2 regions of the Neobacillus camarae genome follow, and region 1 is predicted to be linked to the other one. Evidence: riboswitches for the same ligand, from Rfam matches in the RefSeq annotation. Region 1 holds a riboswitch; the other holds the start of a gene.

The links. A riboswitch is a leader RNA that binds a small molecule or an ion and turns the genes downstream of it on or off. The one in region 1 is predicted to bind lysine.
Region 2: another riboswitch for lysine. It lies ahead of dapA (4-hydroxy-tetrahydrodipicolinate synthase); the one in region 1 lies ahead of ACY8D0_RS21000 (aspartate kinase).

The regions. Positions count from the first base shown of each region.
Region 1 covers NZ_JBUCKX010000003.1:1,130,237-1,135,564, forward strand. Annotated here, with positions in the region: gene ACY8D0_RS20990 (succinate dehydrogenase cytochrome b558 subunit) at 24-632, opposite strand; gene ACY8D0_RS20995 (YslB family protein) at 1,055-1,510, shown strand; gene ACY8D0_RS21000 (aspartate kinase) at 1,571-2,791, opposite strand; lysine riboswitch at 2,905-3,083, opposite strand; gene uvrC (excinuclease ABC subunit UvrC) at 3,150-4,925, opposite strand; gene trxA (thioredoxin) at 5,238-5,328, opposite strand, start outside.
Region 2 covers NZ_JBUCKX010000003.1:405,722-411,049, reverse strand. Annotated here, with positions in the region: gene ACY8D0_RS17220 (aldo/keto reductase) at 1-219, shown strand, start outside; gene ACY8D0_RS17215 (long-chain-fatty-acid--CoA ligase) at 401-1,993, shown strand; gene dapA (4-hydroxy-tetrahydrodipicolinate synthase) at 2,021-2,923, opposite strand; lysine riboswitch at 3,049-3,229, opposite strand; gene ACY8D0_RS17205 (HAD family hydrolase) at 3,326-4,156, opposite strand; gene ACY8D0_RS17200 (hypothetical protein) at 4,437-4,877, shown strand; gene ACY8D0_RS17195 (LLM class flavin-dependent oxidoreductase) at 5,155-5,328, shown strand, end outside.

The DNA of each region.
Region 1 (5,328 bases):
TTTCTGTGAATAAATCTGCTTGTTTAGATAAATGCTAGTAATGTTTGTATCCCTACGATAGAAAGCACCACGAAAACGGCCATCGTGAAATATGTAGAAATTTTTTGGGAACGCGGTGATACAGTGATGCCCCAGCTCACTAGGAAAGACCATAATCCATTTGCGAAATGGAAGATTGCTGATAGGATACCCACCAAGTAAAATCCAAACATAAATGGTGAAGACAGGATATCCTCCATCATTTTGAAGTCAATTTCCGAACCCATTGCAGCAGCCACCCGTGTCTGCCATACATGCCAAGTAATAAAGATAAGTGTAATAACGCCGGTTACACGCTGGACCATATACATCCAGTTTCTAAAAAATCCGAATCTACCAATATTGCTTGTTGCTGTAAAGGCAATATACAATCCATAGATTGCATGAAACAGAAGCGGCAAATAGATTACTACTGTCTCTAGGACAATTTTGAATGGAAGATTCCCCATAAAATTGGCAGCTGTATTGAAAGACTCAGCCCCCTTTGTTGCAAAGTGGTTGACTGTAAGGTGCTGCAAAAGAAAAACTCCGATTGGAATCACTCCGAGCAGTGAATGCAATCTTCGATTAAAAAACTCGCGATTCCCCGCCATTGATTTACCCCCCTTTTAGATTTAAAAACCGATTATTCTCCCTATTAAGTGTTTCTGCATCACTGTGACAATTATGTGACATGTCCATTTTACTCCCATCATTATAGAGCGTCAAGGAAACGGATACATAAAAACAGCCGAAAAAATAAAATTTTTAAAATATATTGATATTATACTAGAAAACGCTTACATTTTAGGGATATTAGAGCATGTTGTTCCTATAACTTGGCTGGCCTGGCATAAAATTACCAACATCTTATGGGTAAAGTTTTTCTATTTTAGGTAAAAATAACGTCAGTCCATAAAATAAGGTATTGTAAAATAGCAAAAACTTCCACTAATATCAGCCGGCTTTTTTGAAAAACGCTACTAAAAATCGGCCAAGATTGTATATAATAGAATCGTAGAAAGAGGGGAAACTCGTGAAGGAAAGCACTGCACTGGAACAATCTGTTCATACTTTAGAAGATACAAGGACCATATCCATTTTCGGTTATGAATTAATCCGAGAAACTCTCTTGCCGGAGATTTTTGGTAAAGACACCCCTGAAATCCTGTATTGGGCCGGCAAACGGCTTGCAAGGAAATACCCATTGGCCGACTTTGAAAGCCTGATTGATTTTTTTGCCAAAGCCTCTTGGGGAACTCTTCAAATCATGAAAGAAACGAAAAATCAGCTGGATATTGAGCTTACGACCCCGTTGCTCGCCCCGCGCGTCAAATCGAAGGCGGAGCACTATTTCCAACTGGAAGCGGGATTCTTGGCCCAGCAAATTGAACTGCAAAAACAAGTAGTGGCTGAAACGTTTGAACATCCTGTAAAAAAATCTAACAGGGTTCTATTCACCGTCAAATGGGATCACAATGATTCTGTCTAACCGCTAAGGTAAAGGAGGATGGCTTAGCCATCCTCCCATTTTTTTATTATGAAGCTTTTTTTATTCCTTGCTTCCTAGTTCAAATGCATCGTGAAGCACTTCGACTGCTTTGAGCATGTTTTTCTCTTCCACAACCGCTGACACCTTGATTTCTGACGTGCTGACCATTTTCACTTGGATGTTGTTCTCAGCCAGAATCTCAAACATTTTAGCCGCAACACCAGGATTGGAAATCATGCCTGATCCGACAATGGATACTTTCGCCAGTTTATTTTCCGCATCCAGCTGTTCGTATCCCAGGACCTCCTTGTTATCTTCGAGTACATTCAATGTTTCCAACCAATCATTGGTATGGATGGAGAAGGAAAGGTTAGCCGTTCCTGCCTCGGTTGTGCTTTGAATGATGATATCAACGTTAATATGATTTTTTGCCAAAGTTGTAAAGATGGTTGATAAACTGGTTAACGAATTGGTCAATCCCAACACGGTTACCTTGGTGATTTCGTCCTCAAATGCGACTCCCCGGACAACTAAATTTTGTTCCATTGTAGCTTCCCCCTCAATTACAGTGCCTTCTTCTTTTTCCATACTTGACCGGACTTCTAGACGGACCTGATAGTTTTTCGCAAATTCAACTGCTCTTGGATGCAATACGCCTGCTCCAAGGTTGGCCAGTTCCAGCATCTCATCATAGGAAACCGATAATAGTTTACGGGCATTCTTTATATAGCGCGGATCGGTTGTAAAAACGCCGGTCACATCGGTATATATATCGCAACGGTCCGCCTTTAGGGCAGCTGCCAGAGCAACAGCCGTCGTATCGGACCCGCCACGGCCCAGCGTGGTAATTTCCCCGTCCTCTGTGACTCCTTGAAATCCTGCCACGATGACAACCTTCCCATTGGAAAGCTGCTGTGCAATGGCGTTGGTGTCAATTCTAGCAATTCTAGCATTGCCATGGACCGGCTCGGTGACGATCCCCGCCTGCCATCCGGTATAAGAAATGGCATCTACCCCTTTTTGGTTCAAAGCAATCGATAGTAATGATATTGTGACCTGCTCTCCAGTCGTCAGAAGCATATCCATTTCCCGCTTGTTTGGCTGCGGTGACAGTTCCTTTGCCATGTTCACCAATTGGTCGGTGGTTTTCCCCATTGCGGAAACCACTACGACTACTTGGTTCCCCTTGTCTATTTCCTCTTTAACACGTCCGGCTACATTGAGAATGCGGTCGATGCTGCCTACGGAGGTTCCTCCAAACTTTTGTACAATTAGCCCCATGTCTTCTCCCTCTTTCGCCTTTCAACTATCTTTATTATTTTCTTCCAAATAAAAAAGCAACGGGAGATTATCCCATTGCTTGTTAAACACGAAGAAAAGTTCATGCATACACAATGAAAGATAGCTCTCCAAGACGGTTGATCCTGACAGTCCCGCATCTCTTAAATGCAAAACCAGCAAAGAAAACAATGAGTTTTCCTTTACTTCGGCGAACATCCCCTTTCAAAGCCCTTCCTCGAAGCTCATCCTTCTCCGGACCTCTACTATTGAAGTTCGCACCTCTACCTTCACTTTAACATGTAAAAGTGATAGTTATTAAATTTTCACTTATTATAGCACAATCGTTTTTTTCTGACAATCAGTCTGTCTGAAGTTTTTTCATTAGGTCCTCAGCCACATTAACCGGAATGCCGATTTCAGTGAAATCTTCCAAACGGGCTTCCTTCATTTTTTTCACTGATCCAAAATGTTTCAGCAATAATTTTTTGCGTTTTTCACCCACACCCGGTATGTCATCCAACATGGATTGGAAGGCGGTTTTTCCGCGGAGCTGCCGGTGGAAAGTGATCGCAAAGCGGTGCACCTCGTCTTGGATCCGCTGGAGCAAATAGAACTCTTGGCTGTTCCTGCCAAGCGGAATGATTTCCAACGGGTCGCCGTACAGAAGCTGCGAAGTTCTGTGCTTTTCATCCTTTGCCAGACCAGCAATCGGTATATCCAAGCCTAACTCATTTTCTAGTACATCTTTGACTGCTTCCACATGGGTTTTCCCGCCATCAATGATAATTAAATCAGGAAGCGGCAAGTCTTCCTTTAAGGCTCTAGAGTACCGCCTTCTAGTTACTTCCCTCATGGACTCGTAATCATCAGGACCTTGTACGGTTTTGATTTTATATTTCCGGTATTCCCGCTTGTTCGGTTTACCATCTGTAAATACGATCATGGCCGAAACAGGGTCAGTACCTTGGATATTTGAGTTATCAAATGCCTCAATCCGGTGCGGAGTATAGATTCCCAGATATTCTCCCAGATTTTCAACTGCTTTAATGGTTCTCTCCTCATCTTTTTCGATTAACGAGAATTTTTCATTCAGTGCAATTTTGGCATTTTTAATCGCCATTTTGACGAGATCTTTTTTCTGTCCCCGCTGCGGCTTTATCACTTTTACTTCTAAAAGCTGCTCGGCCATGCTTTGGTCGACTTCATCCTGAATCAGGATTTCTTTTGGTTTTAGGTGATTGGTCTTTTGATAAAATTGGCCAAGGAACGTAAGCATTTCTTCCTCTGGCTCATTGTAGCTTGGGAACATCGAAACGTCCCTCTCAATCAGCTTGCCTTGACGCACAAAGAAAACCTGCACGCACATCCAGCCTTTGTCCACAGAATAGCCGAACACGTCGCGGTCGGTGAAATCGGTCATGGTGATTTTTTGTTTTTCCATGATGGTTTCAATATGAACGATTTTGTCGCGGTATTCTTTTGCCCGTTCAAAATCCAGTTCATCGGCCGCTGCACTCATTTTTTCGGTTAGCTCTTTTTTAATCTCTTTATAGCCGCCATTTAAAAACTTGGTGATTTCATCGGTCATTTCCTTATAAGTCTGTTCTGCGACTTCATTGACGCAGGGCGCCAGACACTGGCCTAGGTGGTAGTAGAGGCAGACGCGGTCAGGAAGTGTGGAACATTTCCTTAATGGATAAATCCGGTCGAGCAGCTTTTTGGTTTCGTTGGCTGCTCCCACATTCGGATACGGACCGAAGTATTTCCCTTTGTCTTTTTTGACTTTTCTCGTGATGATCAGTTTCGGATGACGTTCTGCCGTCAGTTTAATGAACGGATACGTCTTGTCATCCTTTAGCATGATATTGTATTTAGGGTCGTACTTTTTAATCAGGTTTAGTTCGAGCAGTAATGCTTCAATATTGGAGGAAGTGACAATATATTCAAAGTCTTCGATTTCGTTGACGAGACGTAATGTTTTTCCATCATGCGAGCCCGTAAAATAGGAACGGACGCGGTTTTTTAACACTTTGGCTTTCCCAACGTAAATAATCGTACCCTGACGGTCTTTCATCAAGTAGCAGCCAGGCTGATCAGGAAGCAGTGTTAATTTTTGCTTGATTGTTTCATTCATTCCGGCTACTCCCCTTCCGTCTTCTTATCCTTAAAATTGTAAAACAATTTGTTTTTAAATGGAAGTATGAGTTTCTGGAAAAAGAAAAGCGTAAGCGCCCTGGTCAGCGCCGTATGGCTTGGAGGGGCTCTAATTTAGATATAGAAAACACGAAGAACCATAGGCGCATTCGTGCTTGACTAATCGTAGAGCGGAGACTGAAGGAGTGTCGTCTCTAGGGCGCTGGAGCTGGACAATTCTCAAAGTTGAAAATTTTATCTTACGTGATAAAAAACCCCTAACGGGCACTCCCGTCAGGGGTTTTGGTACATATTAAACGTGTTTTTGCAGTACGCCAGCTAAAGCGTCTTTTGGCTGGAAGCCGACCACTTTATCGACGACTTCTCCGTTTTTAAATACCAAT
Region 2 (5,328 bases), 720 kb from region 1:
CAGCCATCGCAATTGGCTTTAGCTTGGTTATTGGTTCAGGGTGAGGATATTGTCCCCATACCTGGAACGAAAAGAATTGCTTACCTTGAAGAAAATATAGGGGCAATGTCGATATCACTTTCTCAATCGGATATAGAAAGGATAAATCAGGTTGCTCCTCCAGGGGCAGCCGCAGGGGAACGGTATCCTGAAGCAGGTATGAAAGGCGTCAATCTATAAATACAATTTTGGGAAGCCTCATTATAGAGGTTTTCTTTATTGTATTGCCTGTTAGAAAATTCTAATTAGTAATTGACAAGTACCTATTTTTTACAATAGATTAGACTTGTGATGAGTCATCGAAGGGAAGAAATTTATCTACATATCCATCACTCTTATAAAAAATAGAGGAGTTGGTTTTATGCTTTCCCCGTTAACCCCGTTAGATTGGAAACGTCGTGCGCTGAAGTATTATCCCGACAAAACTGCCGTCATTGATGGAGACAAGGAGTTTACATACCGTGAGTTTGGAAAGAGGACGGACCAGCTGTCTGCTGCCCTAAACCAGGCAGGAATCGGGCAAGGAGACCATGTCGCGGTGATGCTTCCAAACACCCATTACATGCTTGAATGTTTTTACGGTATCTGCCAGCTCGGCGCTGTCATGGTTCCACTCAACTACCGGCTATCCGCTAGTGATTTGGAGTATATCATTCGCCACAGTGATTCCAAAATGTTGATTGTGGACGCTGAATTTTGTGCTCCGATTGAAAAAATTGTCGATAACCTTGCTCTAGAGCAAATTGTTATTGTGTCCGTTCCAGGTTTTGAAACCGCTTTAATAGGAGTCGATTATGAAGATCTCCTCCAGCATGCCCCGGAGGCGGACGGACTGCCGGAAGTGGAAATCGATGAAAACCAACTTTTGACTCTTAATTACACAAGCGGAACTACTTCTAAACCGAAGGGGGTTATGCTGACACATCGAAGCAACTACATGAATGCGGCTAATTTTATGTATCACCTGGGCGTTAACCATGACGATGTCTACCTGCATACATTGCCGATGTTCCATGCCAACGGCTGGGGCGGCGTATGGGCCCTTACTGCTGCAGGGGGCACTCATGTTTGCTTAAGAAAGGTCGACCCTCCGCTTATTTTAAATTTATTCGAAACAAAAAAAATTACCCTTCTATGTGGGGCACCAACTGTCGTCAATATGCTTGTCAATGATCCAAAAGCGAAAGAGGTCCACATCAAGACCAATCCGCGAATGGCTACAGCAGGGGCACCTCCTGCAGCCGCTCTGATTAAAAAAGCACAAGAGATACTTGGTTTAAAAATGATGCACGTTTATGGCCTTACTGAAACCTCCCCGTTCATCCTTTACTGTGAGTGGAAAAATGAGTTCGATTCCAAATCTTCTGAAGAACAAGCTGTCATTAAGGCAAGGCAAGGGATCGAGCTTGCGTTTAACGGGGAAACTAGGGTGGTTCATCAAGATGGGGAAGAAGTGGCCTGGAATGGAGAGGAATTGGGTGAAATCATTACCCGTGGGAATGTCGTTATGGCAGGCTATTATAAGGACCCTGTCACCACGGCAGCTGCCATCAGGGACGGATGGTTCCATACCGGTGATTTGGCGGTTACACATCCTGACGGTTATATTGAAATCCGTGACCGGGCTAAAGATTTAATCATTTCCGGAGGTGAAAATATATCATCTACGGAAGTGGAGGGTGTCCTGTACCGGCATCCGGCAGTTTTGGAATGTGCGGTAATCGCCATCCCTGATGAAAAGTGGGGTGAGGTACCGATGGCCATTATAGTATTGCAGCCGGGTGCAACGCCAACCGAAGCCGAAATTATTGAGTTTTGCCGTTCGGAAATGGCCCACTTCAAAGCGCCAAAGGTAGTTGAGTTTGTAGACGCACTTCCTAAAACAGCCACAGGTAAATTACAAAAGTACCGATTAAGAGAATTGCACTGGACCGGTCCAAAGAAAGTGAACTAATACGAATGGAAAAAAAGAGCAGCCCATTTAGATTGGCTGCTCTTTGATTAATGCTTTTACCTTTAGTGTAGGCAAAAAGTTTTGCAAAGTCCGTTTTTGTTCGTCGTTTAACGGGACCATCGGCAAGCGGACATCCCCGACTTGGATACCGCACATATTCAAAGCCGCTTTGACCGGAGATGGGCTTGGTAACGCAAACAAAGCTTTAATGGTTGGGAGAAGACGGCGATGGGCAACTGCTGCTGCCTGAACATCCCCATTTTTAAAGTTTGTTATCATCTCTTGAAGTTCATTGCCGATAATATGGGAAGCAACAGAGATGACTCCTGCACCACCAATCGCCAGAACTGGCAAAGTCAAAGCATCGTCACCACTGTATAGGGTAAAGTCACTAGGCGTTTCGCTGATGATAGCGGACATGTTATCCAAGTTGCCGCTTGCTTCCTTAACGGCGACGATATTGTGGATTTGGGAAAGCCGGACAATGGTGTCCACTTCCAAATTGACCACACTCCGTCCAGGAATATTATAAAGCATGACCGGTAATCGTGTGGATTCTGCTATAGTCTTGAAATGTTGATATAACCCTTCCTGGGAAGGTTTATTATAATAGGGAACCACCAGCATGATTCCGTCGACTCCAGCTTCCTCCGCTTTTTTTGTTAGATTGATAGAAGCCCGCGTGTTATTGGAGCCTGTTCCTGCAATGACAGGAACTCTTCCCGCTGCTTCAGTGACAACAAATTGAAATAACTTTACTTTTTCTTCAGTTGTCAAGGTTGGCGATTCGCCAGTCGTACCACAGACGACTAAACCATCAGTCCCATTATCAATTAAATGATTCACTAAAATTTTTAATGCAGGAAAGTCAATTTCACCTTCTTGATCAAATGGTGTCACCATTGCGGTTAATACTTGGCCGAAATTCATTTATCTCACCCTTTAACTCAATTTTTTTATAAAAAATAGAGGTGGTAAAGGCAAATCAAACGTCAACGCAAAAAAGCAGCAACGAGAGCATCGATGCTGCGATAGAACCAAAAATAAGTTCCCACGCGTGAGATAGCCCTCCATATAGTTGCCTATATGACAGTTCTGTGCTTATTCAACGACAGAACCAGCTTCAAGAACAAATGAGCTTCTATCAGCTTCGGCAAATTCCCCTTTCCATCATTATCACAGGACCTCAATATCCTCCAACGATGTACTAATGGTTTTTGCGCCTCTATCCTCACTTCAAAAGGTTTGAAGTAAAGAAATATGTAATTACCTGTACTATAGCAGATTATCCATGAGAATTCAAGGATTTAGAAAAATTTTTCGAATCTTTCGTTAATTTATCAACTGCAATAAATCGCGGACTGCATATGCGAAACCCTCTTCATCATTGGTTTTCGTTACAATATCGGCTTTTTGCCGGACATGTTGGGGAGCATTTCCCATCGCCACCGAGGTGGTAGCGACTTCGAATTGGGCCAGATCATTTCCGCCATCGCCAAAGGCAATAATTTCGTCAAAAGAGAAGTTCATTATCTGCTGATACCGTAATAACGCCTTACCTTTGTGGGCTTCACTCGAGGTGATTTCCACATTATTAGGGAAGGAGGAAGCCATGGAGATATCAAATTTCCCTCCCAAGGCTGATTTTACTAGCTCAATTTTTTCAATTTGGTCCTGATAAACCAGGGCAATCAGTTTGTAGATTTTCAGATTTTCTTTCTCTGTAATCACGTCGTAGTTAAAATTATCAAATAAGTCATCAAGTTCTTGTTTTGTTTTATTGTGTAGTGGTGGGAGTGTCGATGGAAGCCCGCCTTCATTGGTGTAAACCAGCACGCCGACACCTAAATTCTTTAAGATCGCAAAAATTTCTTTATAGGTGGACATCGGAATCGTTGCTTCAAAAAGCAGTTCCTTTGATTCGGAATAAAGGTTTGAACCATTTATACAAAAAATGGGTATCTCCAGGTCTTGTATAGCCTTCAGTTTTATGACATCGGCCAAAGCCCGCCCGGTGTTTAAAATAACGCAATGTCCTTTCTGTTGCAATTCGTGCAGGACCTTTATGCTTTCTTCCGTCAATTCGTGGTCGGAGTTTAATAATGTGCCGTCTAAGTCAATTGATAAGCATTTCATGGTGTCAGTATCCTTTCTATTTCTCATACATCCTATACTATATCAAAATTCCCTAGCGATGAAAAACTTTACCGACTGGGCATAACAAGAGGGTAATGAACAATATTAAAATTGGAATTATTTTGAAAAAGAGAAAAGTACCTTGAAGAAATGGCTAGTTTGTACTTGGTTTAGCTTTTTTGCTGGCGATACCAAGTATCCCGGCAGCGGTTAATGCCGCCGGTACCACCCCATTAAGGCAGAACGTTATTAATGAAAAAGTTATTCAATTAAAATATGACATGCAAAAGCTATGGATTGAACATGCATGGTGGACGAGGAGTTTAATCGTCAGCAGGATGGGAAACTTAAACATCAAAACGATGTATTGGCAAGGCTATTGAGAAATCAGGAAGACCTGGGAAATCTGATTAAACCTTACTACGGAGAAAAAGCTGGCAGCAAGTTTACAAGCTTGTTGAAGGAACATATCGTCATAGCTGGAAGAATTATCGATGCCGCTAAAAAAGGTGATCAAGCAAGCGTGGACCGCTTCAATAAGGATTGGTTCCGGAAGGCGGACGAAATTGTGGCATTCCTATCAAGCGCAAACCCCAATTGGCCAAAAGCGGAACTTCGTGACATGTTTTATACCCACTTAAAATTAACAACCAACGAAGTAGTGGACCGCCTCAAGGGGGATTGGCCGGCGGATATTAAAACGGCTGACACGAATGAAAGGCATTTAATCAATATGGGAGATTTTTGACAGAAGGCATTGTTAAGCAGTTCCCGGAGAAATTTAAATAAAGATTTATGCAGATGAAAAAGAACACTCAGGAAGAACTTGGTGCTTGGCCAGGTTCTTTTTATTTGGGTTTACAACGGGCAATCCGAAATATTAAAGGTATTAATGCAAACATTTTGTTTTGCTGAAAAGGGAATACCAATATCGAAGCCTGTCTTCATCATAAGCATTTAAGTTTGTTAATCACGAAGCAATTGTTACTATAGAAATAGATTTTTAAATGAAAGGATCATTATTTATGGCAAATATTCATATACCTGTATCTGTGTTAAACTTGGCCCCAATCCGTGAAGGGCAGGATTCTAAACAAGCAATCGATTCGATGGTCGACTTGGCGCAAGCGGTCGAGTCAATGGGATATTCCCGCTATTGGATTGCCGAACATCACAATTCCCCGACGCTAGTGAGCTCG